Regions from separate parts of the Cronobacter turicensis genome, predicted to be linked through region 3. Evidence: predicted binding sites of a transcription regulator. Region 3 holds the regulator's gene; each other region holds the start of a gene.
What was found. Region 3 encodes Fur, which represses iron uptake genes when iron is present. Its sites were predicted from a motif close to ATAATAATGAGAACNACTATCAA; they were not measured.
Positions count from the first base shown of each region.

Region 1: sodA (superoxide dismutase [Mn]) is a predicted target of Fur. The motif match lies at 1,921-1,943, and genes of this name have one in related genera.
Region 2: zupT (zinc transporter ZupT) is a predicted target of Fur. The motif match lies at 3,157-3,179, and genes of this name have one in related genera.

Region 1 covers NZ_CP165997.1:4,201,625-4,211,244, forward strand. Annotated here, with positions in the region: gene lldD (FMN-dependent L-lactate dehydrogenase LldD) at 1-279, shown strand, start outside; gene yiiM (6-hydroxyaminopurine reductase) at 476-1,153, opposite strand; gene sodA (superoxide dismutase [Mn]) at 1,224-1,844, opposite strand; gene rhaT (L-rhamnose/proton symporter RhaT) at 2,217-3,254, shown strand; gene rhaR (HTH-type transcriptional activator RhaR) at 3,251-4,102, opposite strand; gene rhaS (HTH-type transcriptional activator RhaS) at 4,174-5,010, opposite strand; gene rhaB (rhamnulokinase) at 5,311-6,783, shown strand; gene AB8W27_RS20040 (L-rhamnose isomerase) at 6,780-8,036, shown strand; gene rhaD (rhamnulose-1-phosphate aldolase) at 8,046-8,870, shown strand; gene fucO (lactaldehyde reductase) at 9,035-9,620, shown strand, end outside.
Region 2 covers NZ_CP165997.1:698,495-708,114, forward strand. Annotated here, with positions in the region: gene hldE (bifunctional D-glycero-beta-D-manno-heptose-7-phosphate kinase/D-glycero-beta-D-manno-heptose 1-phosphate adenylyltransferase HldE) at 1-818, shown strand, start outside; gene AB8W27_RS03355 (accessory factor UbiK family protein) at 870-1,232, opposite strand; FMN riboswitch at 1,356-1,540, shown strand; gene ribB (3,4-dihydroxy-2-butanone-4-phosphate synthase) at 1,648-2,301, shown strand; gene zupT (zinc transporter ZupT) at 2,367-3,143, opposite strand; gene ygiD (4,5-DOPA dioxygenase extradiol) at 3,335-4,126, shown strand; gene AB8W27_RS03375 (glutathionylspermidine synthase family protein) at 4,155-5,315, opposite strand; gene AB8W27_RS03380 (DUF1190 family protein) at 5,319-5,978, opposite strand; gene tolC (outer membrane channel protein TolC) at 6,128-7,615, opposite strand; gene nudF (ADP-ribose diphosphatase) at 7,828-8,460, shown strand; gene AB8W27_RS03395 (DUF1249 family protein) at 8,463-8,885, shown strand; gene cpdA (3',5'-cyclic-AMP phosphodiesterase) at 8,910-9,620, shown strand, end outside.
Region 3 covers NZ_CP165997.1:2,989,368-2,998,987, forward strand. Annotated here, with positions in the region: gene potE (putrescine-ornithine antiporter) at 1-961, shown strand, start outside; gene pgm (phosphoglucomutase (alpha-D-glucose-1,6-bisphosphate-dependent)) at 1,037-2,677, opposite strand; gene seqA (replication initiation negative regulator SeqA) at 2,702-3,253, opposite strand; gene ybfF (esterase) at 3,437-4,204, shown strand; gene ybfE (LexA regulated protein) at 4,333-4,614, shown strand; gene fldA (flavodoxin FldA) at 4,776-5,306, shown strand; gene fur (ferric iron uptake transcriptional regulator) at 5,596-6,048, shown strand; gene AB8W27_RS14280 (helix-turn-helix domain-containing protein) at 6,370-6,981, shown strand; gene AB8W27_RS14285 (beta-N-acetylhexosaminidase) at 7,041-9,620, opposite strand, start outside.

The DNA of each region.
Region 1 (9,620 bases), 1.2 Mb from region 3:
CGTAACGGGCTGGATGTGGTGCGCATGATAGCGCTCGGCGCCGATAGCGTGTTGCTGGGCCGCGCGTATCTTTACGCGCTCGCGACCCACGGCGAGCAGGGCGTGGCGAATCTGCTGAATTTGATTGAGAAGGAGATGCGGGTGGCGATGACGCTGACCGGCGCGAAGTCGATTAAGGAGATCACCCGCGAATCGCTGGTGCCGTCCCCGGAATTTACGTCGGTTTTAGCGGACCTGCCCGCCGCCAGCGCGAAACCTAAGCAGGATAACGCAGCGTAAATCGTGGGTGTTGTGACGATGGCGGGTTAATTGACGATGGCGGGTGCGGCTTCGCTTACCCGCCCTACAACGCATAGAGACAAGTTTTCCCGTAGGGTGGGTAAGCGAAGCGCACCCACCAGCAAGCACCGCCCCATTTCCTGTAGGGTGGGTAAGCGCAGCGCACCCACCAATTACATTCGGGTAACCGCGCGCACTACCCCCGGCCCCACAACCTGCGCGAAAAACCCTCGATCTTCCCGTTAAGACGCCGGTTTTGCAGCGTTTTCGCCCAACTGGCGGAAAGGCCGCCTGCGCTCAGCAGCCGGTGATACTGCTCGTCATCGAACGGCGTATGCCACGCGATGGCGGCGGCCTCGCGCACGGAAATGCCGCTCACTCGCGACACCAGCTCCAGCGGCGCGTCGCTGAACACCTTGCCCTCGCCTATCACCCGGTACAGCCAGCCGCAGCGCGCGGTATCCTGCATCCGGCCGGAAAGCTCGCTAATCCTAGAGTGAAAATTGACCTTAAAACACGGCGAACGCGGCTGGGTGATTTGGATAAGCGCCTCGCCCCAGCGAAAGATATCGCCGATAAACGCGTTTTCTTCGGTAAGCCCCAGCGTTGAGAGATTCTCGCCAAACGCGGGCGGCGCGAACCACTCCGCCTGTTCCGGGTATTCACGCGCCCAGACGGCGTAATGCTCGCGCGGATAATGGCACAGCGCGCGGTCCGCCCCGCCGTGAATTTTCTTCTCCGCCTGCTGATCGCCAACCAGCCCGCGGCTGGTGAGCGACAGTTCGCCTTCCACCTGCACTTTGCCGATGGCGCTGGGCCTGCTGCCTTCATAGTCGCGGATTTTGCCGAGATAAACCTGCACCGGGAAATACATACGCGCCTCCTTTTGCGGATATAAAAAAAGCGAGCCATCAGGCTCGCTTTTTACAGGTCAGGTTGCAACCTTATTTCTGAGAAGCGAAACGCGCTGCGGCTTCGTCCCAGTTAACCACGTTCCAGAACTCTTTGATGTAGTCCGGACGGCGGTTCTGGAATTTCAGGTAGTACGCATGCTCCCACACGTCCAGGCCCAGGATCGGGTAGCCGGAAGCGCCGGAAATAGCTTCGCCCATCAGCGGGGAATCCTGGTTTGCGGTGGACACGACAGCCAGTTTGTCGCCTTTCAGCACCAGCCACGCCCAGCCAGAGCCGAAACGGGTCGCTGCCGCTTTCTCGAACTCTTCTTTGAATTTCTCAACGGAGCCGAAATCGCGCTCGATAGCCGCTTTCAGATCGCCCTGCAGGGTGGTGCCTTTTTTCAGGCCTTTCCAGAACAGGCTGTGGTTCGCGTGGCCGCCCGCGTTGTTACGCAGAACGGTTTTCTTGTCAGCCGGAACCTGATCCAGTTTCGCGATCAGCTCTTCAACCGGCAGGTTCGCCAGCTCCGGCAGGCTTTCCAGCGCCGCGTTGGCGTTGTTGACGTAAGTCTGGTGGTGTTTGGTGTGATGGATTTCCATCGTCTGCTTGTCGAAATGCGGTTCAAGCGCGTCATAGGCGTACGGCAGGGATGGCAGTGTATAACTCATATTCATCATCTCCATTATTATCGGGCGGCAGAGGTGTTAACGCCGCGTAAGCAGTGGGTTCATTATAGTTAATTAAATGATATTGAAAATGTTTATCAATGCCGCAGTTTTTATATGGTTATAACTTAACGCAATAATGGCTGAAAATGGACACCTGGCGCTGATTTTTACACAGATTTCCATGTCTTAGGCATCGTCTGAATTCACCACAAAGTGTGATCCCCGTTCGGCTTACCCCCTGTTTTTTGCCATCCGCCTGCGCTTCGCGGCAGCGCCCCGAAGGTGAAAGATTGAGCGCCTCAATAGACTCGTTTCGGTTAGGGGGCGGCTTTCGCTCCCGTCTGGCCTTATGACGGAAACGAGGACGACAGCATGAGTAACGCAATAACCATGGGAATACTGTGGCATTTGATTGGCGCCGCGAGCGCCGCCTGCTTTTATGCGCCGTTTAAGAAGGTGCGGCACTGGTCCTGGGAAACCATGTGGTCAGTAGGCGGCGTGGTGTCGTGGCTGATTTTACCGTGGGTAGTCAGCGCTCTGCTGCTGCCCGATTTCTGGGCCTATTACCGCTCGTTCAGCGCCGCCACGCTGCTGCCGGTGTTTTTATTCGGCGCGATGTGGGGCATCGGCAACATTAACTACGGCCTGACCATGCGCTATCTCGGCATGTCGATGGGCATCGGCATCGCGATTGGCATTACGCTGATTGTCGGCACGCTAATGACGCCGATGCTGAACGGTAAATTCGGGCTGCTCATCGGCACACCCGGCGGGCGGATGACGCTGCTTGGCGTGTTCGTCGCCCTGATTGGCGTCGCCATCGTCACCCGCGCGGGCCAGTTGAAAGAGCGCCAGATGGGTATCAGGGCCGAAGAGTTTAACCTCAAGAAAGGGCTGGTGCTGGCGGTGATGTGCGGCGTGTTCTCGGCGGGCATGTCGTTTGCGATGGACGCCGCAAAACCGATGCATGAAGCCGCCGCGGCGCTGGGCGTCGACCCGCTGTATGTCGGCCTGCCGAGCTATGTCGTTATCATGGGCGGCGGCGCGCTCATCAACCTCGGCTTCTGTTTTATTCGCCTCGCGAAGGTGAAAACGCTGTCGCTGAAAGCCGATTTCTCGCTGGCGAAACCGCTGCTTATCAGCAACGTGCTGCTCTCGGCGCTGGGCGGGCTGATGTGGTATTTGCAGTTTTTCTTCTACGCCTGGGGACATGCGCGCATCCCGGCGCAGTATGACTACATCAGCTGGATGCTGCACATGAGCTTTTACGTGCTGTGCGGCGGGATCGTCGGGCTGGTGCTGCGCGAGTGGAAAGCCGCCGGGCGTCGCCCGGTCAGCGTGCTGAGCCTGGGCTGCGTGGTGATTATCGTGGCGGCGAATATCGTCGGGCTGGGCATGGCGGCGAACTAACCTGTCATTGCGCCCCACTGCTGACGCCACACCCGTGGCGTCACGCCCGTTTCACGGGTAAACACCACCGAGAAATAGTTACTGTCCTCAAAGCCGCAGCGCGCGGCGATATCGCTAATCAGCAACGAGGAGTGACGCAGCAGGTACTGCGCCTGGCAGATGCGCAGCTGGCGCAGATACTGGCTGATGCTCATGCCCGTCTGCTGGCGGAACAGCTGGCGCAGCGGGCGTTCGGCAATCTGGTAATGGCTGCAAAAGTGCTGCAAATCAAACGGCACTTCAAGGCTGTTGCCCAGCGCCGCCATCAGCAGATCCAGCGTTTCGCCCTCGCCCGGCCCCGTGCCGCCCGATGGCTGATAACGATGACGGCGCAGCGTAATCGCCAGTTGTAAAAAGAGGCTTTCGGCTAAACAGTGCGAGAGCGCGTCGTGCTTCGGGCTCTCATGCTCCAGCTGGTCGATGACCTGACGCGCCTGCACCATACCCTGGCTGCTGAGCCGCCAGCGCGGGTCGCCGTTCACACCGCGCGGGTTTTCCAGCAGATCGCGCCAGTTAACGTTCAGTTGCAGTCGTTCAGGACAATAGATGATGTTGTGCAGCACCAGATCGTTGACCGACTGATAACTGTGGCGGTCTTCGGCGCGGATATAAAAGAGATCGCCGCAGGTGATGCGATACGGGCGGTCATTCAGCACATGCAGCCCGTTGCCGCGCCACACCAGCACCAGTTCGCAGAACTCGTGGGTATGCTCGGCAAAGACATTCTGAGGGTAGCGATCCGCCACGACGACCGGCTGGGCAGGTGTCGCGAAGAAATCCGCTTTCCTGAGCATTAACTGAGAGGCCACAGCGTATCTCCGGGGCAAATAGCTGCAAAGTATCCCCTTTTTTGCCGCAGAAAACGGTGATTCCCTTCGCGTTACTGCATCTGTTCGTCGCGCCCCTGGCGAATGTCGCGCGGCGACCACGAAAATTCACGCCGGAACAGCGTGGAGAAATGGTTGCTGTCGCCAAAGCCGCACTGGTAGGCGATATCCGTAACGCTCTCTTCGCTATGGCGCAGCAGATAGCGCGCTTTCATGAGGCGCAGGCGGTTAAGGTAACGCTGCGGCGTCAGGCCGGTGCGCTGCTTAAGCTGCCGGTGTAACGTGCGCAACGACAGCATGTGTTTGTCGGCGAGCTGCTCCCAGCAGACCTCTTCCGCGTAGTGATCCTCAAGCCAGGCGATAAGCTGGTTCAGCCGCTCATCGGCATGGCCGCCACCCTGCATCTGACTGCCGCTTCGCAGCAAAATCAACAGCTGCATAAAGAGCATCTCCATGCTGGCGACGGCGTGTACGTCGCTGCATTCGCGCAGCGCTTCCAGCCTCTCCACCAGCGGGCTGGCCTGATGCAGCGTCTGCTGGCTGACGCGCCAGTGCGACGGATAGTGGCCGTCCTGCTCCTGCGGCAGGAGCTTTTCAAGCCCCGACAGGAAACTGAACGCCTGCGGAGAGCGATACAGCACATTGGTCAGACAGAGGTTCTCGGTGTGCTCATAGAGATGGCGATCGTGGTCGCGCACAAAACAGACGGAGCCGCCGCTGAGCGTATACGGCTGGCCATTAAACACATGCGTGCCGGTGCCGTGCTCGACGATAACAATCTCCCAGAAATCATGATGATGCTCAGGAAAGGCTGCCTGCGGCAGACGCGGTTCAATAGTGACCGACGCCGCGCCGGATGGGAAAAAATCAATGCCCTGTAGTACCGTCATCATCGCCCCCGCATTCTGTAAAACCTGTCTGATAGTAGATAACGGTTCTCACTCAGACCTTAAATTTTCGACGCCAAAACGCGCAAAGCCCGTCGGTTTTTTAAGAAACACCGTGAAATTTCTGGAAATGCGGCGCGGCTCACACCCCTGCCTGCCGGGCGGCCAGACGCCATTTTGTGAACTTCCTCACGTTCATCTTTGCTTCCTTGCCAGCGCGGTGAACACGCTGTCCGTGGAGTGAAGGTGCGCCGCCGTGCCGCTCCCTAGACTGGCGTCAGAGATTCCAACAGGACCCTAACCATGACTATTCGCCATAGCGTCGCGGTCGATCTGGGCGCCTCCAGCGGCCGCGTAATGCTGGCCCGCTACGACAGCCACGGACAGCGCCTGACGCTTGAAGAAATCCACCGTTTCGCCAACGGCCTGCGCCGCGTGGACGGCTTCGACACCTGGGATGTGGACGCGCTGGAGCGTGAAGTGCGCGCGGGCCTTGAAAAAGCCTGCGCGCGCGGCGTCGCTATCGACAGCATCGGCATCGACACCTGGGGCGTCGATTATGTGTTGCTGGACGCACGCGGCGAGCGCGTCGGCCTGCCGGTGTCGTACCGCGACAGCCGCACCGACGGCATCATGGCCCGCGCAGAGCAACAGGTGGGCCGCGAGGCGATTTACCGCCGCACCGGCATCCAGTTCCTGCCGTTCAATACCCTCTATCAGTTTCGCGCGCTGGTGGAACAGCAGCCGGAGCTGGTCGGGCGCGTGGCGCACGCGCTGCTCATCCCCGATTACCTCTGCTACCGGCTGACCGGCGCGCTGAACTGGGATTACACCAACGCGACCACCACGCAGCTTATCAACATCAACACCGATAACTGGGACGAGACGCTGCTCGACTGGGCGGGCGTGCCGCGCCACTGGCTCGGCGCGCCGACGCATCCGGGCAACGTCATCGGCCGCTGGCGCAGCGCGCAGGGCGTGGAGGTGCCGGTGGTATCCGTGGCGACCCACGACACCGCCAGCGCCGTGATCGCCGCGCCGCTGGCGACGCCGGACGCGGCCTGGCTCTCCTCCGGCACCTGGTCGCTGATGGGTTTTGAGAGCAAAACGCCGTACACCGACGACCGCGCGCTCGCGGCCAATATCACTAACGAAGGCGGCGCCGAAGGGCGATACCGGGTGCTGAAGAACATCATGGGCCTGTGGCTGTTGCAGCGCGTCTGCCAGGAGCAACAGATTAACGACCTGCCCACGCTTATCGACGAGGCGCGCGCGCTTGCGCCCTGCCGCTTTGTCGTGAACCCCAACGATGACCGTTTTATCAACCCCGAAAACATGAGCCGCGAAATTCAGGCCGCCTGCCTTGAGCGCGGCCAGCCTGCGCCGCAAAGCGCGGCAGAACTGGCGCGCTGCATCTTTGACAGCCTGGCGCTGCTTTACGCCCGCGTGCTGGAAGAGCTGACCGCCCTGCGCGGGCGTCCGTTTACGGTGCTGCATATCGTCGGCGGCGGCAGCCAGAACCCGCTGTTGAACCAGCTCTGCGCCGATGCCTGCGGCATCCCGGTACTGGCGGGCCCGGTGGAAGCCTCCACGCTCGGCAACATCGGCTGCCAGTTAATGGCGCTGGATGAGATTGCCGATGTCGACGCGTTTCGCAGCGTCGTGACCGCCAGCCAGACGCTGACCCCTTTTCACCCTCAGACTGACAGCGAGATAGCGCGCCAGGCGGCGCGGTTATCGCCGGGTCGTCAAACCAGGAAGGAGCTTTACGCATGACCACTCACATTCACCAGGCATGGGAACTGGCGAAGCAACGCTTCGCCGCCGTTGGCGTCGATGCCGAAGCCGCGCTGCGCCAGCTTGATCGCCTGCCGGTTTCCATGCACTGCTGGCAGGGCGACGATGTGGCCGGGTTTGAAAACCCGCAGGGGCAACTTACCGGCGGCATTCAGGCGACCGGCAACTATCCGGGCAAGGCGCGCAACGCCGAAGAGTTGCGCGCCGATCTCGACCAGGCGCTGCGCCTGATCCCCGGCCCCAAACGCCTCAACCTGCACGCCATCTATCTGGAATCCGACACGCCGGTCGCCCGCAATGAAATCAAACCGGCGCACTTCGCAAACTGGGTAACGTGGGCGCGCGAGCGCCAGCTGGGGCTCGATTTTAACCCGTCCTGCTTCTCGCACCCGCTGAGCGCCGACGGCTTTACGCTCTCGCACCCTAACCCGGAAATTCGCCAGTTCTGGATTGAACACTGTCAGGCAAGCCGCCGCGTGTCGGCGTCGTTCGGCGAACAGCTCGGCACGCCGTCGGTGATGAACATCTGGATCCCGGACGGCATGAAAGATACGCCGGTGGACCGTCTGGCGCCGCGACGCCGCCTGCTCGCCGCGCTGGATGACGTTATCCGCGAGAAACTCAACCCGGCGCACCATATCGACGCGGTAGAAAGCAAGTTGTTCGGCATTGGCGCTGAGAGTTACACCGTCGGCTCTAACGAGTTTTACCTGGGCTATGCCGCCAGTCGCCAGACCGCGCTGTGCCTCGACGCCGGGCATTTCCACCCGACCGAAGTTATCTCCGACAAAATCTCCGCCGCGATACTTTACGTGCCGCGTCTGCTGCTGCATGTGAGCCGTCCGGTGCGCTGGGACAGCGATCATGTCGTACTGCTGGATGATGAAACGCAGGCCATCGCCGGGGAGATCATTCGCCACGATCTGTTTGACCGCGTGCATATCGGCCTCGATTTCTTCGATGCCTCCATCAACCGCATCGCGGCGTGGGTGATTGGCACCCGCAACATGAAAAAAGCGCTGCTGCGCGCGCTGCTGGAACCGACCGCGCAACTGCGTCAGCTGGAGCTTGACGGCGATTACACCGCCCGTCTGGCGCTGCTCGAAGAGCAGAAATCGCTGCCGTGGCAGGCCGTCTGGGAAATGTACTGCGAGCGCCACGACACCCCGGCCAACGCGGCGTGGCTCTCCGCCGTCCGTCATTATGAACAACACGTTTTAAGCACGCGCTAAGGAGCACTCATGCAACGCATTCTTTCTTCCTGGTTTGTTCAGGGAATGGTTAAAGCCACCAGCGATATGTGGCTGAAAGGCTGGGACGAACGTAACGGCGGCAACGTGAGCCTGCGCCTTGACGCGGCCGACGTGGAGCCTTACCGCGACGAATTCTACCCAGCGCCGCGCAGCGTGGAGCTGAGCCAGCCGCGTACAGAGCTCGCGGGATGCTGGTTTCTCGTGACCGGTTCCGGGAAGTTTTTCCGCAACGTGCAGCTCGACCCGGCAGACACGCTGGTGCTGCTGCAAATCACCGATGACGGTATGGCGTACCACATTCACTGGGGGCTCGCCAATGGCGGCCTGCCGACGTCTGAGCTGGCGTCGCATTTTCAGTCGCACGCGGTGCGCAAAGCCGTCTCCGCCGACAAGGACCGGGTGATCATGCACTGCCACGCCACCAACCTGATTGCGCTGAGTTTCGTGCTGGAGCTCGATGAAGCGCGCTTTACGCGCCTGTTGTGGGAAGGCAGCACCGAGTGTCTGGTGGTATTCCCGGACGGCATCGGCATCGTGCCATGGATGGTGCCGGGTACCGACGGCATCGGCAGCGCCACATCGGAGCAGATGAAAACCCACACGCTGGTGCTGTGGCCGCATCACGGCATTTTCGGCACCGGGCCGACGCTTGATGAGGCGTTCGGGCTTATCGATACCGCCGAGAAATCGGCCGAGATCCTGGTCAAGGTGCTGTCGATGGGCGGCATGAAGCAGACCATAACGCGCGAGGAGTTGATCGCGCTCGGCGAGCGTTTTGGCGTAACGCCGCACGCGGGCGCGATCGCGCTTTAAACGGGCGCGCGCGTGGAGACAGACGGTGGGTGCGCTGCGCTTACCCACCCTACCCATCCTCAATGTAAGGCGGGTAAGCAACGCGCACCCGCCAGCGTGAATACAACCGTAGGGCGGGTAAGCAACGCGCACCCGCCATTACCGTAAAAGCAAGGAGAAGCTGCATGAGCTTTATGCTGGCACTACCCAAAATCAGCCTGCACGGCGCGGGCGCTATCGAAGACATGGTGAAGCTGGTAGCGAACAAAAACTGGGGCAAGGCGCTGATCGTCACCGACGGGCAACTGGTCAAACTCGGCCTGCTTGATAGCCTCTTTGCCGCGCTCGATGCGCAGGAAATGTCTTACGAACTTTTTGACGAGGTCTTCCCTAACCCCACCGAAGCGCTGGTACAGCGCGGCTTTACGGCCTGGCGCAACGCGCAGTGCGACTACCTGATCGCCTTCGGCGGCGGCAGCCCCATCGATACCGCCAAAGCGATTAAAATTCTTACCGCCAATCCGGGCGCGTCCACCGATTACGCGGGCGTAGGCCACGTCAAACACCCCGGCGCGCCGCTGGTGGCGATTAACACCACGGCCGGTACCGCGGCGGAGATGACCAGCAATGCGGTTATCACTAACGAAGCACGGCGGGTCAAAGAGGTGATTATTGACCCCAATCTGATCCCGGATATCGCCGTGGATGACGCGAGCGTGATGCTGGATATTCCGCCCACCATTACCGCCGCGACCGGCATGGACGCGCTGA
Region 2 (9,620 bases), 2.1 Mb from region 3:
GCAAATGCAAAAACGAGCAGGAGATTGTCGAGCGCGGCATGAAAATCATCGCCGATTTCGATCTCAGCGCGCTGCTGGTGACCCGCTCGGAACAGGGCATGACGCTGCTGCAACCGGGCAAAGCGCCGTTCCACCTGCCGACGCAGGCGCAGGAAGTCTATGACGTGACCGGCGCGGGCGATACCGTGATTGGCGTGCTGGCGGCGACGCTGGCGTCCGGCAATTCGCTGGAAGAAGCCTGCTTCTTCGCGAACGCTGCGGCGGGCGTGGTGGTCGGCAAGCTCGGTACGTCAACCGTATCGCCGGTGGAACTGGAAAACGCCGTGCGCGGGCGCTCGGAAACCGGCTTTGGCGTGATGAGCGAAGCGGCGCTGAAAGAAGCCGTGCTGGCGGCGCGCAAGCGCGGCGAGAAAGTGGTGATGACCAACGGCGTGTTCGACATTCTTCACGCAGGCCACGTCTCGTATCTGGCGAATGCCCGCAAACTCGGCGACCGTCTGATTGTGGCGGTCAACAGTGATGCCTCCACCCGACGCCTGAAAGGCGAAACCCGTCCGGTAAACCCGCAGGAGCAGCGCATGATTGTGCTGGCCGCGCTGGAAGCGGTCGACTGGGTGGTGCCGTTTGAAGAAGACACGCCGCAGCGGCTTATCAGCGAAATCCTGCCGGATCTGCTGGTCAAAGGCGGCGACTATAAGCCTGAAGATATCGCAGGCAGCAAAGAGGTGTGGGCCAACGGCGGGGAGGTCATGGTGCTGAACTTTGAAGATGGCTGCTCGACCACCAATATCATTAAGAAGATCCAGAAGAACAGTTAAAGCCGTCTGGTGCGAACGCCCCTTGCCTGGCAGGGGGCGTTGTTGTTTCTGTCAGTCCTGCTTGTCGAGGCTGTCAACCGGCGGGATGGCAGGCGGCGGCGTCACGGCGGTGACGGGCGCGCTGGCGCTGCCTGCGGTCGCTGAAGTCTCTGCCGGCGCGGAGGCGGTGGTTGCGCCGCTGGATTCCAGTGCAGTCAGACGCTGTTCCAGCGCCGTCAGTTTCTCACGCGTGCGCAGCAGTACCTGCGTCTGCACGTCAAACTCCTCACGACTCACCAGATCCAGGCGAGACAGCTGGGCCTGCAATACCTGGCGGATTTTCTTCTCAACATCTTCCCCGATCTCACGGATCCCTTTTGGCATCGATTCATGGACCTGACGGGCGATCTGTTCAATTTTTTTCGGGTCAATCATAGCGGTTTCCCTGATCTGGTATGGTCTGAAGAGTAATTGTAATCGCTGATCGGAAGGGTATAAACCGGAAATGTTTGAATCTCATGCATTGCCGACGATTATCAATGGCGTTATAGTTATTCCGCTTATTCTCAGGGCGGGGTGTAATTCCCCACCGGCGGTAAATCAGGCTGATCCTGCTTCTGCGCGAAAGCGTCAGACGCAAGGTAAACTGAAAGCCCGCGAGCGCTTCAGGTTGTTTCTGAAGGTCAGCAGATCCGGTGTAATTCCGGGGCCGACGGTTAAAGTCCGGATGGGAGAGAGTAACGATCTGCCTGGGCTTATGCCCACTCACGTTATTTTGCTTGCCGCTTGTCGGCACTCCTAAGACCGCCCTGATTCTGGTAATCCATATAATTAATGAGGTTTCTTTACCATGAATCAGACGCTTCTTTCTGCTTTTGGCACCGCTTTTGAACGCGTGGAAAACGCGATCGCCGCACTGCGCGAAGGGCGCGGCGTGATGGTGCTCGATGACGAGAACCGTGAAAACGAAGGCGATATGATTTTCCCCGCCGAAACCATGACCGTTGAACAGATGGCGTTAACCATCCGTCACGGCAGCGGCATCGTTTGCCTGTGCCTGACCGAAGAACGCCGTAAACAGCTCGACCTGCCGATGATGGTGGAAAACAACACCAGCGCGTTCGGCACCGGCTTTACCGTGACTATCGAAGCGGCGCACGGCGTGACGACCGGCGTTTCCGCCGCCGACCGCATCACGACCATTCGCGCGGCGATTGCCGATGACGCGAAACCATCCGATCTGCACCGTCCTGGGCACGTTTTCCCGCTGCGCGCGCAGCCGGGCGGGGTATTGACTCGCGGCGGTCACACCGAAGCGACCATCGATTTAGTCTCGCTGGCAGGCTTTAAACCAGCGGGCGTGTTGTGCGAACTGACCAATGACGACGGCACCATGGCGCGTGCGCCGGAGTGCATCGCGTTTGCCCGCGAACACAATATGCCGGTCGTGACCATCGAAGATTTAGTGAGCTATCGCCAGGCGCAGGAGCGCAAAGCGAGTTGACAAAAAGCCCGGCGAACGCCGGGCCTGAATGCTTCTGAAAAGCCCGGTCTGACCGGGCTTTTTTATTAGCCGCTAAGGCCGCTGGTTTGCAGCAGCGTCAGGCTTAATCCCATCACCGACATGCCGCACAGCACGCCGTAGCTCGGGTTGTTATGCGGATCGATCTCTTTGGCAAGCGGCATCAGCTCATCTACCGACAACGCCACCATGATCCCTGCGACCGCCGCCATAATCGCCGCCATGACCACCGGCGACACCATCGTGCCGAGGATCAGCCACGCCAGTACCCCGCCCAGAATTTCAGCCATCCCGGAGAGCCCCGCCCAGATAACGGCTTTACGGCGCGAGCCCGTTGCCGCATAAACCGGGCCCGCCACCGCCAGCCCTTCCGGGATGTTGTGCAGCGCGACCGCGAGCGCAATCCCGAAACCCAGCTCCAGATTAGTGCTGGCCGTCACGTAGGTGGCGACACCTTCCGGAAAGTTATGCAGGCTGATGCCAAGCGTCAACAGGAGCGCGGTGCGGCGCAGGTTACGCGACGCGTGAGCTGGCGACGGATCGATAAGATCCTGCGGATGCGCGTGCGGCAGCAGGCGATCGAGCGCGAAATAGCCCAGCAGGCCGACGATAAACATGCCATAACCCAGCACCGGCGACATGCCTTCTTCGCCGAGCGCGGCGGGCAGCATTTCCATAAGGGAAATCAGCAGCATAATGCCTGCGGCAAAACCCAGCGAGAAAGCCAGCAGCCGGTTAGAGGGCTTCTGACCGAGCACGCCGAGTAGCGCGCCGATAAACGTGGCGCCGCCCGCCAGTAAGGTCAGGATCAGAGGCACAGACATCGAACACTCCTTTTTGATAATGATTATCATTAATGTATCGAGCGGAACGGAAAAGTCGAGGCCCGTCCGTGGCTTTTACAGATTACTTACATTCAAATTTTCTGACGGTCTTCATCATGGTTATCTCCGTTCTTTCAGCGCGTAATCGGCGTAAGGTAAGTCCATTGATATTACCGTTTCAGGATAAAAAAATGACTCCGTCATCCCGTATGCCTGCACTGTTTCTGGGCCACGGCAGCCCGATGAACGTGCTGGAAGATAACCGTTATACCCGCGCCTGGCGCGCGCTTGGCGAAACGTTGCCGCGTCCGAAAGCCATTGTGATGGTTTCGGCACATTGGTTTACGCGCGGTACCGGCGTGACCGCGATGGAACAGCCGCAAACCATTCACGATTTCGGCGGTTTCCCGCAGGCGCTGTACGATACCCATTATCCGGCCCCCGGCTCGCCAGCGCTGGCGCAGCGCGTCGTGGATCTTCTCGCGCCGCTGCCGGTTACGCTCGATAAAGACGCCTGGGGCTTTGACCACGGCGCCTGGGGCGTACTGATAAAAATGTATCCGCAGGCGGATATTCCGCTAGTGCAGTTGAGTATAGATAGTACCAAACCTCCGGTCTGGCACTATCAGATGGGCCGCCGCCTTGCCGCACTGCGTGACGAAGGCGTCATGCTGGTGGCGAGCGGCAACGTCGTCCATAACCTGCGTACTGCACGCTGGCATGGGGAAGGTGAGCCGTACCCGTGGGCGGAGTCGTTCAATAACTTTGTCAAAGAAAACCTGACGTGGCGCGGCGAGGCGGCAGATCACCCGCTGGTCAACTATCTGGATCATCCCGGCGGCAGCCTGTCGAACCCGACGGCGGATCATTTCCTGCCGCTGCTGTACGCGCTCGGCACGTGGGACGGCACCGAAACAGTGAGCGTTCCGGTGGATGGTCTGGAAATGGCGTCGTTAAGCATGTTGTCGGTGCAGGTGGGTTAACCATGGCGCCCCTGGGGCGCCATCGCTGTTATTCCACAAACAGATGCGGGTAGAAGCGCGACAGATCCTGGGTTATCAGCGCCTTATCTTCACGAATACCGATCCCGGCGGGCTGGTCGTTGATAAGCCAGCTGCCGATAAGCGTATAGCTGTCACCAAATTTCGGCAGCGGGCAGAACTGCTGCAAGATAGTGCCTTCTTCGCCATACGGGCCTTCCACCTGCTCGATGGTCTGACCGTTCTCGATAATCGACACGTTAGCGCCTTCGCGGGAAAAGAGGGGTTTCACCACATATTTTTCCATCGACGGCGGATTATCTTCGCTAAAGTAAGCTGGCAGCAGGTTAGGGTGGTTCGGGTAGAGCTCCCAGAGCAGCGGCAGCAACGCTTTGTTGGAGATGATGCTCTTCCACGCAGGCTCCAGCCAGCGCACGCCCGCGTCTTCCAGCTTGGTGGAGAACGTCTCGCGCAGCATGTACTCCCACGGATAGAGCTTAAACAGATTGCTAATCACCTGATCCTGCAGATCGGTAAACTGCCCCTTTTCGCCAAGGCCGATATCTTCGATAAACAGAAAATCGTTCTCGATCCCGGCTTCGCTGGCGCAATCCTGTAAATACTGCACCGTGCCGCGATCCTCTACCGTATCGCGACAGCAGGCGAGATGCAGGCGGTTAAAGCCATATTGCGCTTTAAGCTCGCCGAAACGCTCAATGATCTTCTCCTGGAGGCTGTTGAACTGATCGCTGCCCTGCGGGAGGTTCCCGGCGCGCAGCTGATCTTCAAGCCAGATCCACTGAAAGAACGCCGCTTCATACAAAGAGGTCGGCGTGTCGGCGTTATTTTCAAGAAGCTTCGGCTCGCCGCGTCCATCCCAGGCGAGATCGAGACGCGAATAGAGCGACGGCTGGCCGCTGCGCCAGGACTGACGCACAAACTCCCATGTGTGCTTAGGAATACGGAATTTGGTCATCAGCGCGTCGCTTGCAACCACTTTCTCGACGACCTGTAAGCACATCTGGTGCAGCTCGGCGGTCACGTCTTCGAGCTTTTCGACCTGCGCCAGCGTCAGCCGGTAGTAGGCGTCTTCGCACCAGTACGGCTCGCCGTACATCGTGTGGAAGTTAAAGCCGTATTCCGTTGCCTTTTCGCGCCAGTCCGGGCGCTCGCTGATAGCGATTCTTTCCATGTGTCAGCCGCCCATTGAACGAGAAGAGGAGGAGCCTGCGGCGCTGCGCTGCATCGTGGCCTGTTTCGCGACGGAATCGCCGAAACCGCCGCGGGTGATGGTCGAAGTGGTGGCCGGTTTCGGCGCCAGCGCGGTTTTCGGTACGTTCATGGTGCGGCCCGGCTGCGCGGCGCCGTAGTTGCGGCCGCTGGCGTCGGTGTATTTACCGTAAGCCGGGCTTGCCGGGTTGCGCGAGCTGAACAACGGCTGCTGGGCGAACCCCATGCCGCCGCCGCCCATCAGACGGCCCATCATGTAACCCGCCATCAGCGGCATCCACATGCTGCCGGTCTGCTGCGTGGCCTGGCTGGTATTGGTATTATTGACCTGCTTGCACTGATCTTCGCCAAATTCCGCGACACAGTCTTCACGCGTGGCGTATTTCGGCGCGGTGCGCTCCGCCTCTTTCAGGGCGTTGTTGTACGCGGTGGTGCACTCAGCGCTTTTGCCGGGGTTGGCGGTCGAGCAATCGTCCGCATTCTGGTAAAGCTGCACGGTTTCGTCGTTCTTTTCACAACCGGCGAGCATAAACGCCGCCGTGACCGCGAAGGCCACCGGCGTTAAATGGCGCGCGTTCCAGCTTTTGCGAAACATTGCGCGGTTAATCTGTTTTGTCCGTTTCATGCCTGCATCCTGACCCAGTGGTATTGCACAGTTATGGTGCTCAGGATAGTGGATGAGTGGTTGAAATTAAAGCGGGGAGCCGGATGGCGCGGGGATCTTTACGTTGACTTACGTTCAGGCGGGAGGCGTATGGGCCTCCCGCGCAGACGTTACTGACGGAACGGATTGCTGCTGTTGCTATTGCCGCTGCGCGTTGCCGCGGCTGGCTGCATAGCGGATGCTGAACCGCCGCTGTTGGTCATGTTATTCACGGCGGCATCCTGCTGCGGGTTTTCCGGCGCGACATTTTCCGGCGCGGTGGAAACCGGTTTGCCCAGCGAGTTGTTCAGCGCGACCAGATCCTGCTCGTTGAGCGTACCCAGCGCAGATTTAATATTGAGCTGGTTGATCAGGTAGTTATAACGCGCGCTGGAGAGCTGCTGCTTGGCGTTGTACAGGGTGGTGGTGGCGTCCAGCACATCGACGATGGTACGCGTACCGACCGAGTAACCCGCTTCCATCGCATCGAGTGAGCTTTGCGCGGAAACGACCGCTTGCTCATACGCTTTGATGCTGCTGATGGAGGCGTTCACGTTGTTATAGGAAGAACGTACGGTCTGTACCACGTTGCGGTGCGCGCTTTCCAGTTTCTCGCTGGCGCCCACGAAGCTGTATTGCGCCTGTTTAACCTGCGACGTCACCGAACCACCGCTGTAGAGCGGCAGATTGAAGCTCAGGCCGACGGAGTTCTGGCCGATTTTACGGTCGGCATAATTGCTCGCTGCCGCCCCGCCGGTATTGCTGCCGCTGTAATCGGTATCCGAGACGCTGCTGGACGCCGTTAAGCCGAGCGTCGGCATATGGCCGGTTTCGGCGTAGCGAATCTGCTCACGCGCCAGATCCTGGCTCAGACGGGCCTGCAACAGCGTCAGGTTGCGCTGCTCTGCTTCTTTCAGCAGCGCGTTAACGGCAGCCGGTTTGGTGGTTTTAAAGCTATCGACATTCAGCGACGCAAGCTGCGGATAGTAGTTGCCGGTTACCTGACGCAGCTGTTCCAGCGCATTGTCGAGGTTATTACGCGCGGTCACTTCATTGGCCAGCACGTTATCGTACTGCGCGCGGGCGTTCTGGACGTCGGTAATCGCCACCAGGCCTACGTTAAAGCGCTGGGTGGTTTGATCGAGCTGGCGGTAAATCGCCTGTTTCTGCGCTTCGGTGTAGGAGAGCGCGTCAATGGCGCTCAGCACCTGGAAATAGGCCGTCGCGGTGTTCAGCATCAGCGTTTGCTGATCGGTCTGATAGGTCACATCCTGAATGCCTGCGGTTTTTTCCTGCAGCGTCAGGGCGCGCCATTTGGACATATCGAAGATGGTCTGCGTTAACTGCAGCGACGCGCTCTTGGCGGTGCTGTCGATGCCGTCGTTATCGCGAAAACCGCTATTATAGGTGTAATCTGCACCCAGGCCGAGCTGCGGAAGTAAAGGACTGCGGGCTTCGTTAATTTTTTCGAATGCGGCGTCGCGGTCAGCAGCGGAGCTGCGCAGGTCCGGGTTGCTTAAACGTGCCTGCTGGTAAACCTGCAACAGGTTTTCTGCCTGGCTCATGGCGCTGAAGCCCGTCAGGCTCAGGCCGATAAGGATGGGGAGCAGTTTCTTCATTTGCATTCCTTGTTGTGAAGCATAAAGAATTTATTAGCGCTGTCAGAAGCCGAAAATTGATCGCCGATTCTACCAGAGTCAACCCGCCGTGAGGCTTGGCGTAACGTGCCTTCTGCCACTAAATTTCCACAATCTATCACATGGGCAATGAAACGGCAGGTAAACTGGCTTGAAATGCCCAGATTCGGCACCATCTCGAACCGGAAACCATCATGAGCAAATCAACCCGAAGCCCCATTACTTTCACCAAAAACGATGTAGAAATTATTGCACGGGAAAAGCTATATCGCGGCTTTTTTTCGCTCGATCTTTACCGCTTTCGGCACCGTCTTTTTAACGGTGAAATGAGCGGTGAAGTTCGGCGTGAAATTTTTGAGCGCGGCCATGCTGCAGTCCTGCTACCCTTTGACCCTGTGCGCGATGAGGTGGTCCTTATCGAGCAGATTCGCATCGCCGCTTTTGACACCAGCGACACCCCGTGGTTGCTGGAACTGGTCGCCGGCATGATTGAGCCTGGCGAAACGGTGGAAGAGGTCGCTCGCCGCGAAGCGGAAGAAGAAGCGGGGCTTTCCGTCGGGCGGGTAAAAAAATTCATGAGCTATCTGGCAAGCCCTGGCGGCACCAGCGAGCGCCTGTCATTACTGGTTGGCGAAGTGGACGCCACGACCGCGCAAGGCATACACGGTCTGGCTGATGAAAACGAAGATATTCGGGTTCATGTGGTAAGCCGGGAACAGGCATACCAGTGGGTAGAAGAGGGGAGAATCGACAACGCAGCCTCCGTCATCGCACTGCAATGGCTGCAGTTACATTATCAAGCATTGAGAAACGAGTGGAACACCTGAATATGAAGCGTTATACACCTGATTTTCCAGAAATGATGCGCCTGTGCGAAACCAACTTCGCGCAGTTGCGCCGCCTGCTGCCGCGCAACGACGCGCCGGGCGAAACCATTAGTTATCAGGTGGCGGGCGCGCAATACCGTTTAACCATCCTCGAATCAACCCGATACACCACGCTTGTGCAGATAGAGCAAACTGCGCCGAAAGTGAGTTACTGGAGTTTGCCGTCAATGAGCGTAAGGCTTTACCATGACGCCATGGTCGCGGAAGTGTGTTCAAGCCAGCAGATCTTTCGCTTCAAAGCGCGTTATGATTACCCAAATAAAAAGTTGCATCAGCGCGACGAAAAACATCAAATTAACCAGTTTCTTGCTGACTGGCTACGCTACTGTTTAGCGCATGGAGCAATGGCGGTTCCGGTTTGTTAGCGTCGTGAAACCTAAGGACACCATTTGGAAAGCCTGTTAAACCTTCCTGTTGCTGGTGGGGCCAGCGTCAGGATCTTACAAATTACAGATACTCACCTGTTTGCCGGAAAGAACGAGACGTTGCTTGGCATCAACACCTGGGAGAGCTACCAGGCGGTGCTGTCAGTGCTTCATGCCGAGCAGCGCGAGTGCGATCTGATTGTCGCGACAGGCGATCTGGCGCAGGATCATACGCCTGAGGCTTATGAGCACTTCGCGGCGGGGATTGCCACATTGCCTGCGCCCTGCGTCTGGCTGCCGGGCAACCACGATTTCCAGCCCGCCATGTTCAGTACATTGCACGACTCCGGTATTTCGCCCGCCAAACGCGTGTTCGCGGGCGATCGCTGGCAGGTGCTGCTGCTCGACAGCCAGGTCTTTGGCGTGCCGCACGGCGAGCTGAGCGACTACCAGCTTGAGTGGCTTGAGCGCATGCTTCAGCAGGCGCCGGAGCGCCATACGTTACTGCTCTTACACCATCATCCGTTACCGTCCGGCTGCGGCTGGCTCGATCAACACAGCCTGCGCAATGCCCAGGCGCTGGATGATGTGCTGAACCGCTACCCGCAAGTGAAACATCTGCTTTGCGGCCATATCCATCAGGAACTGGATCTCGACTGGAACGGGCGCCGCCTGATGGCGACGCCGTCCACCTGCGTTCAGTTTAAACCCCACTGCGCCGGCTTTACGCTCGAT
Region 3 (9,620 bases):
GCCGGTGCAGACCGGCATCGCCACTATCTGCGTGCTGTGGATCTGCACCGTCGCGAATTTCGGCGGCGCGCGCCTGACCGGCAAACTCAGCAGCGTCACCGTCTGGGGGGTGATTATTCCGGTGGTCGGGCTGTCGGTGATCGGCTGGTTCTGGTTCAGCCCATCGCTGTATGTCGCCTCGTGGAATCCGCATCACGTGCCGTTTTTCGACGCGGTCGGATCGTCTATCGCCATGACGCTGTGGGCCTTCCTGGGGCTGGAATCCGCCTGCGCCAATACCGAGGTGGTGGAAAACCCGGAGCGCAACGTGCCGATTGCGGTGCTCGGCGGCACGCTGGGCGCGGCGGTGATTTATATCATCTCCACCAATGTGATAGCAGGCATCGTGCCGAACATGGATCTGGCCCGCTCCACCGCGCCGTTCGGGCTGGCTTTCGCACAGATGTTTACGCCGGGCGTCGGGAAAATCATTATGGCGCTGATGGTGATGTCATGCTGCGGATCGCTGCTCGGCTGGCAGTTCACCATCGCCCAGGTGTTCCGCTCCTCCGCCGATGAAGGCTATTTCCCGAAAGTCTTTTCTCGCCTGAGCCGCGCCGAAGCGCCGGTGAAAGGGATGCTGACGATTGTCATCATCCAGAGCGTGCTGTCGCTGATGACCATCAGCCCTTCGCTCAACAAGCAGTTTAACGTGCTGGTCAACCTGGCGGTGGTGACCAATATCATCCCGTATATTCTGTCGATGGCGGCGCTGGTGATTATTCAGCAGGTGGCGAAGGTGCCGCCGCGCAAGGCGAAGCAGGCGAATCTGGTGGCGCTGCTTGGGGCGATTTACAGCTTCTACGCGCTCTACTCCTCAGGCCAGGAGGCGATGCTGTATGGCGCGATGGTGACGTTTATGGGCTGGACGCTGTACGGGCTGGTGTCGCCGCGTTTTGAGCTGACCAATAAGCACGGTTGATAATTGCCATACCGGTGAAAGCAAAACGGCAACCCGAAGGTTGCCGTTTTTTGTGCCTCCCGTTCAGGAGTGCACTTATGCGTTTTTCAGCACTTCGCTGACGATTTCCACCGCTTCTTTCTCAATCTGCTTGCGGTGTTCTTCACCGAGGAAGCTCTCGCAGTAGATTTTGTACGCGTCTTCGGTGCCGGAAGGACGCGCCGCGAACCAACCGTTCTCGGTCATCACTTTCAGGCCGCCGATGGCAGCGCCATTGCCCGGTGCGGCCGTCAGACGCGCGGTGATCGGGTCGCCCGCCAGCGTGCTGGCGCTGACCATTTCCGGAGAGAGCTTAGAGAGCGCCGCTTTCTGCGCGGAGGTCGCGGAAGCCTGGAGACGGTTGTAGCTCGGCGCGCCGAAACGCGCGGCCAGCTCGTCATAGTGCTGCTGCGGGTTTTTACCGGTCACAGCCGTGATTTCCGCCGCCAGCAGGCACATGATGATGCCGTCTTTGTCGGTAGACCACGGCGTGCCGTCAAAGCGCAGGAAGGACGCGCCCGCGCTCTCTTCGCCGCCGAAGCCGAAGCTGCCGTCGTAGAGACCGTCAACGAACCATTTAAAGCCGACCGGCACTTCCACCAGCTTACGGCCCAGCGCATCCACCACGCGGTCAATCATCGCGGAGGAAACCAGCGTTTTGCCGACGGCCACGTCCTGGCCCCATTGCGGACGATGCTGGAACAGGTAGTTGATCGCCACCGCCAGATAGTGGTTCGGGTTCATCAGGCCCGCAGGCGTGACGATACCGTGGCGGTCGTAGTCCGGGTCGTTGGCGAACGCCAGATCGAACTTATCGCGCAGCGCCAGCAGACCGGCCATCGCCGATTCCGAGGAGCAGTCCATGCGGATCGCGCCGTCTTTATCGAGATGCATAAAGCGGAAGGTCTGATCCACCTGATCGTTGACGAGGGTGAGATCAAGCTTGTAGTGCTCCGCGATGCGCTTCCAGTATTCGATACCGGAGCCGCCGAGCGGGTCAACGCCGAGCTTCAGGCCCGCTTTCTGGATAGCAGCCATGTCGACGATGTCCGCCAGCCCTTCGATAAACGGCTGCACCAGGTCTTTTTCCTGAATGCGGCCGCTGGCCCAGGCGTCGTCCAGAGAGAGGCGTTTTACCCCTTTCAGGCCGTCCGCCAGCAGCGCGTTGGCGCGGTTTTCGACCACTTTGGTGACGTTGGTGTCCGCCGGGCCGCCGTTAGGCGGGTTGTATTTGATGCCACCGTCGTCCGGCGGGTTGTGCGATGGCGTGATGACAATGCCGTCCGCCTGCGCGCCGCCGCGTTTGTTGTGCTCAAGGATCGCATTAGAGACCGCAGGCGTCGGCGTATAACCGTTATTCTCCTGCACGATGATATCGACGCCGTTGGCGGCCAGCACTTCCAGCACGGAGATAAACGCGGGCTCAGAGAGCGCGTGCGTATCTTTGCCGACATAGCACGGCCCGGTGATGCCGTTTTTCGCACGGTCTTCGGCGATCGCCTGCGCGATAGCCAGAATGTGCGGCTCGTTAAAGCTATGGCGCGCGGCGCTGCCGCGGTGGCCCGAGGTACCGAACTTCACCGCGTGTTCCGCATTACCCGCTTCCGGCTTCAGCACGTAGTACTGCGCGGTCAGCTGGGCGACGTTGATTAAATCACTCTGTTGTGCAGGCTGTCCCGCACGGTTATCGACTGCCATGGCCTGGTCCTTCTGACGCAAGAGTTAAATGGTGCCGCAAACCTTCTCAATCAATTCCGCCGGGAACTGCATGGTCTGCATGATGTGTTCGATCATGCTGCATTTGCGGCCTGTATTCGTATTCGTGATCACCCAGTACGGGGTGCCCGGCACGTGGCGGGGCTTCGTCTGGTTGCCACTTTGCAGCAGCGTTTGCTCATCACCGGCGAAATAGACGCGGGTACGGCCATGTAATGACTCGGTCGCTTCGGCAAACGCGTTTGCATCCAGTGAATAGAGTGTAGACAGCACCAGCATAAAACGATTGACCGCGCGTTTTTGTTCGGCGTATTCATCCGACAGCAGTAACTCACGCATGGCGCGCACGCGATCGCGGGCCGGGTTTACCGGTTTTTCAGGCTCAGCGGCGGGCGCGACGATGGCGGAAGTCTCTGCTTTGGCTGGAGTAGCGGCTAACTGCGAGGAGGCGGAAAATTTCAACATGCGCCGTAAAATGTCGGACGCGCTTTCGCCAATATGCAGGGTGTGGCTGGCAATGTAGCGATACAGCTCGTCATCAACTTCAATCGTTTTCATCTTAATCCAGTGCGATATCTTTTCTGAATACAAGTCGTTGGGATTATAGAGTTAAAACCCAACAGCGGATAGCGTCAAACCAGGAAGGCCGCAAAAGTCGGAATTAACTGGAACCTTGCAGCCGGGCGGCAGAATGGTCAACATGATAACCTAACCTGTCAGTCGCCAAAAAAGAACTTTGCCATGAAATTAAATACCCGCACGCAATCTGCGCAACAACCGACTCAAAATACACCGATTGTGTTCATTCACGGGCTGTTTGGCAGCCTGGATAACCTGGGCGTGCTGGCGCGCGAGCTGGTGGAAGATCATGACGTTGTACAGGTAGATTTGCGCAACCACGGGCTTTCCGGGCGCAGCGAGACGATGGATTACCCGGCGATGGCGCAGGATATTCTCGAAACTCTCGACGCGCTGGGGCTGGAAAAGGTGATTCTTATCGGCCATTCGATGGGCGGCAAAGCGGCGATGGCGGTGACCGCGCTTGCGCCGGATCGCATAGAAAAGCTGGTGGCGATTGATATCGCGCCGGTGGATTATCAGGTGCGCCGTCACGATGAGATTTTTAACGCGGTGAACGCGGTGAGCGACGCGGGCGCCACGTCGCGCCAGCAGGCGGCGGAAGTTATGCGCCAGCACATTAGCGAAGAAGGCGTGGTGCAGTTTCTGCTGAAATCGTTTGTCGAGGGCGAATGGCGCTTTAACGTGCCGGTGCTGTGGCGTCAGTATGCGCGTATCGTCGGCTGGGAGACGGTGCCTGCCTGGCACGGCCCGGCGCTGTTTATCCGCGGCGGCGCGTCGCCTTACGTGGAAGAAGCGCACCGCGAAGCGTTGCTCGCGCAGTTCCCGCAGGCCCGCGCGCATGTGATTGCGGGCGCAGGCCACTGGGTGCATGCCGAAAAACCGCAGGCGGTGCTTCGCGCAATCCGTCGTTTTCTGGAAACTGATTAAAAACAGACCGACCGGCGCCGTCCTGCGCCGGATGCGTTGGCGCGCTTCGCTGCCTCATGTATGATGGCGCGCTGAAATACCGCCGGGCTCCGCCACGGCAGCCTGTTTCCCCTGTCTATACTCATACCATGGCAAAAGAACAAACGGACCGCACAACGCTCGATCTCTTCGCGGATGAACGCCGTCCGGGCAGACCGAAAACCAACCCGCTGTCGCGCGACGAACAGCTGCGCATCAATAAGCGCAACCAGCTTAAGCGTGACAAAGTTCGCGGGCTTAAGCGCGTCGAGCTGAAGCTGAACGCCGACGCGGTAGACGCGCTGAACCATCTCGCGCAGGCGCGCAATATCAGCCGTAGCGAGCTGATAGAAGCGATGCTGCTCGCTCAGCTGAAAGCCTTGCAGGAGTAAGGTCTGGTCTGATTTTTACCCAAAAGGACGGGGCAATGTAGCAGAGAGTGCACCCGGCGCCTGATACCGTTTCCGCACCCTCTTTTGTTCTGCTATGATTGCCCTATCTGTGGGCGTTATGCCAGCACCATCACATTTAGATTCAAGAGGTTATTCTTCTTATGGCAATCGTAGGCATCTTTTTCGGCAGCGACACCGGCAATACCGAAAATATCGCAAAAATTATCCAGAAACAGCTCGGGAAAGACGTTGCTGAAGTGCATGACATTGCTAAAAGCAGCAAAGAAGATCTGGAAGCATTCGATATTCTTCTGCTTGGCATTCCGACCTGGTATTACGGCGAAGCGCAGTGCGACTGGGACGATTTTTTCCCGACGCTGGAAGAAATAGATTTCAACGGCAAGCTTGTCGCGCTCTTCGGCTGCGGCGACCAGGAAGATTACGCTGAATACTTCTGCGACGCGCTGGGCACCATTCGCGACATTATCGAGCCGCGCGGCGCGACCATCGTTGGTCACTGGCCGACCGAAGGCTATCACTTTGAAGCCTCCAAAGGTCTGGCGGACGACGATCACTTCGTCGGTCTGGCGATTGACGAAGACCGCCAGCCTGAGCTGACCGCAGAACGCGTTGAAAAATGGGTCAAACAGGTTTCTGAAGAACTGCATCTGCAGGAAATCATCAACGCCTGAGATACATGGCGCGGGCGGATGTCCGCGCCGTTTGATAGATAAAAGCAATGAAAATAATTGCTACAAATTTTTAACTTTCCCTCGCTAAGCTGTACAATGGCTTCCTTAATTATCAGGCCCTCCACGTGAAAAACGCTGGCTGGTCCACGATTTTTAAGCTCTTTTTTGCCGGACGCTTGCGGTTTTCATTTAGGCATGTCAGTTCTATAATGAGACGCATTCATCTTCGGCGTATCCGATGTATCGCTTCCTTCCGGAGCGAGTCGTTAAGCAACAGGACAGATTCCGCATGACTGACAACAATACCGCATTAAAGAAGGCCGGCCTGAAAGTCACGCTTCCTCGATTAAAAATCCTCGAAGTGCTGCAGGAACCGGTCAATCATCATGTCAGTGCGGAAGACCTCTATAAGCGTCTGATTGACATGGGTGAAGAGATTGGCCTTGCCACGGTCTATCGCGTACTTAACCAGTTCGACGATGCCGGCATCGTCACCCGTCACAATTTCGAAGGCGGAAAATCCGTTTTCGAGCTGACGCAACAGCATCATCACGATCATCTGATTTGCCTCGATTGCGGCAAAGTGATCGAGTTCAGCGATGACTCCATTGAAGCTCGTCAGCGTGAAATCGCAACGCGTCATGGCATCCGCCTGACCAACCACAGCCTCTATCTGTACGGGCACTGTGCGGATGGCGACTGCCGCGAAAATGAACACGCGCACGAGGCTGGCGGCAAATAACGTTCGCCACGCTGCATAACCCAGGCCGACATCTGTCGGCTTTTTTATTCTCTGAAAACCTTCCCCTGAAAATACAAATGTATTTTTTTAGATAAAAATAAAATTTATGGTGTTTTAATACAGCGCACAATGCTTAATTAAGCTACTTATATTTTATTAAATGGAAATTCAGAAAATATAAATATCTTTACCGGTCAATCGTTTAGACGTAAGATTACCCCTGTTCTTCCTTTTATCTCCCCTGCCCCTTATTGCAGCAATAAAAAAGCATCCATTAAGATACAGCAACGATTTAATTCTATTTTATATAAGGTAACCAATATGGTCTTACCCCCTAAACCGCTTGCTGAGATTTACCGTATCGCGGATATTTTCAATAGCTACGGTAACTGGTCTCGCGCAGAAAAAAATACGCTCATTCCCCTGCGGGACGGGGAGATCTGCATCATTCGCGGTGGTCAGTTCTCTCTGATGCGCCAGAGCGACCGGCTGCTGCTGGAAAAAAGCAGCGCGCCTTCCGTTCTTGGTCTCGCCAGGAATTTAGGTAAATCCCAATTCGCAAAATTACAGGCTGATTCTGAATGTCATTATCAGTTAATTCCTTTTGATTATTTCATGCAGGAAATTGAAAAAAATCACTGCCAGTTACATCTGCTTATTTTGTCCTCATGGATTATTAATATACTTTGCTATCGCGAAGAAATCATGATCGGTAGAAACAGCTTCAGTATGATTAAAGCGAATATCGATTGCCTGGCGGCGATGGATGAGTTCATGCGTAACCGCATTAACGTGGCGGATTATATTGTTAAAAAAACTAATCTTTCCCGCAGTATGGTGATGAAAACCCTTTCTCAATTACGCAGCGCGAAAAATATTGAAATCAGTAAAGGCAAGCTGGTCGCGGTTCATCATCTGCCGGACACGCTGTAACACGCACGGCGCCCCACACAACAAAGCCAGCCCGGAGGCTGGCTTTTTATTACGCCGGGTTACAGCTGTACATTCTCCACACGGCTGTAACGTTTGCCGTCGCTGCTGACGCTTCGCACCTGCACCGCGCCTGCGACGCGTGGCGGCTTCGCGGCGTCATAACGCTGCCAGCGCGCGCCGCCGTCGGTGGAATACTCCATTGCGACGCCAGGCAGGCTGATGTTCATCCGCAACACGCCCTCTTTAACGCGCGCGCCGGGCACCGGTAAACGGAACTGCACGCCCGCTTTTTCAAGCTTCGGCAGTTCGCGGCTGCCGGTCAGGTTCGCAAAGCGCGTCCAGTCGTCGTGCAGCGCTTTCACATCCACCAGATGCGTTTCGCCGCCTTTATATTCGCGACCCGCCTGATAATCCTGCTCCCAGGCGGCGCGATGCCAGGCGCGCTCCGCGACGGCCAGCAGACGCGGGTACATCATGTACTCCATCTGCTTATCGGTGCGCACGACTTCGCTCCAGAGCTGCGCCGAGAGGCCATACGCGCCCGGCCACGGCTTGTCGGATTTGGCGCTGAATGCATTGCCATCGCGATCAACGGAAGTCTCTGCGTTTTGCGGCAGGTTATCTGGCGCGAAGCTGAAAATCTTGCGCTCGTCGCTAAAGCGCGTGCCCCAGTAATAGCCGCTCTCCGCCGGATTCACTTCGTTCGGGAAATCGAGATAGACGTAGTCCGGGTTAGAGACCACGACACGAAAACCTTTATTCGCCCAGTCGTTCACCGTATCAAAGCCGCCCCAGTAGAGCGTATCCCAGAAGTTGACGTTGACGTGCGAGGTAGCAAACGCGCTGACGTCTTTCGCATCTTTTAGGCCATCCTGCCACGCCTGCATGGTGTCGATGCCGTGGGCTTTGACGAGCTTACTGACTTCAATACCAAAGTAACTGGAAAGATGGTCGACATCAGTCACTACGCCGTCCTGCACCATTTTCTGGCATACCGGCGAGCGCGCCCAGGGCTTGTCCTGACGGCTCTGGTCGATAATCCCCTTTCCGGCCTCTGGTTTCGCTTTGTCCGTATAGCCCGCCCCGAGGTAGATATTTTTGGCCTCATCGCCGCCGAAATGCCAGGTGCTGAGCGGTTGTCCGGCCTCTCTGTGCATCTGCTGGATCTCGCCAATCACTTTATCCACGAAGCGGCGCGACGAGTCGAGGCATGGGTTGAGGTAGCCGGTGCGGTTGTAGTACTGCACGCCAGTGGTGACCGACGTATCGTCAGGATCGAGCAGACGATATTGATTCGCCTCTTCGGTTTTGCCCGCTTTTTCCAGTTTGTCGTAACGCGCTTCCATCGCGACAACCGCCGCGCGGGCGTGCGCGGGCATATCGATTTCCGGGACCACTTCTATCTGGCGCGCAGCGGCATATTTCACTATCTCAATATAATCCGCACGCGTGAAATACCCGCTGCCGTTATTGTTGGTGTCCGGCCCGGAGCCGAGCTGCGGCAGCAGGCAGGTTTTTTCGCTGAGATCGTGGCAGCGCTTCGCGCCCACGTCAGTCAGTTCCGGCAAACCCGGTATTTCAAGACGCCAGCCTTCGTCATCGCTCAGATGGAAGTGGAATTTATTGAGCTTATAGGCCGCCATCTGGTCAAGCAGACGCAGCACGGCCGCTTTGGTGTGGAAGTTGCGCCCCACATCAAGGTGAATGCCGCGATAGTCAAAACGCGGCGCGTCCTGGGCGTCCAGCGTCGCTATCTGCCTGGCGCCCTCCGCCGGGATCAGCGAGAGCAGCGATTGCAGCCCATAAAAAACGCCTGCGCGGTCATAGCCGGTAATCGTCGTCTCTTGTGGCCCGATATGCAGCTGATACGCGCCGGACACCGCCTCTTTGCCGGTAAACGCCTTGCTGTCGATGGCTGTCCGCACCGGATACCCCGCGTCGGTTTTCACGCCGAGCAGCGCAAAACGGGCGGTAATCGCCTCCTGCGCGGGTTTATCCAGTGCGGAGAGAAAGAGCTGAACGCCCTTATCGAGTGAGACGTTTTGTCCGTGTACTTCAACGTGGCGCGGCGTAGGCACGATCTGCCCGCGCAGATGCTCTGCATTCAGGGTTTTGACGTCACTGTTTTTGTCGAATCGCGCTTCGGCGGTCATCAGAATGTTTTTATCATCCGCCGTGCGTTTCCACTGATCTTTTAGCGGGCTGACGAAGTCAGTTAACGTTTCGGTATCGGTACTGGCGATAACCTTCGGCGCGCCGTCGTCTGCCGTGACATACCAGCGCGGCAATACGTCGGTGATAAACAGTTGCCAGTACTCATTAATAATCGGGATCTCCACCGACGCTTTCGCCGGGAAGCCGGTAAATTTGTCCGTCGGCTCAAGCTTGTGGAGATCGCCCATCACGTGGGTCACTTTAAACTGATCGTTATCGACTTTGAGGATCTGGCGAATGCTGTGAAACCAGATAGTCCAGTTTTTTTCCGTTACCGCATCGCCTGGATTGGTGAGCGTGATAACCGCTTTATTGCATGACGCCCAGTCGGCGCCCAGCGCCGCGCAGTCTGTGCCGTGCTGCGCGGCCTGATTGTCGGTAATCGCATAATTGAGCCCAAACTGGCTGATGTGTTCTGCCGTTGA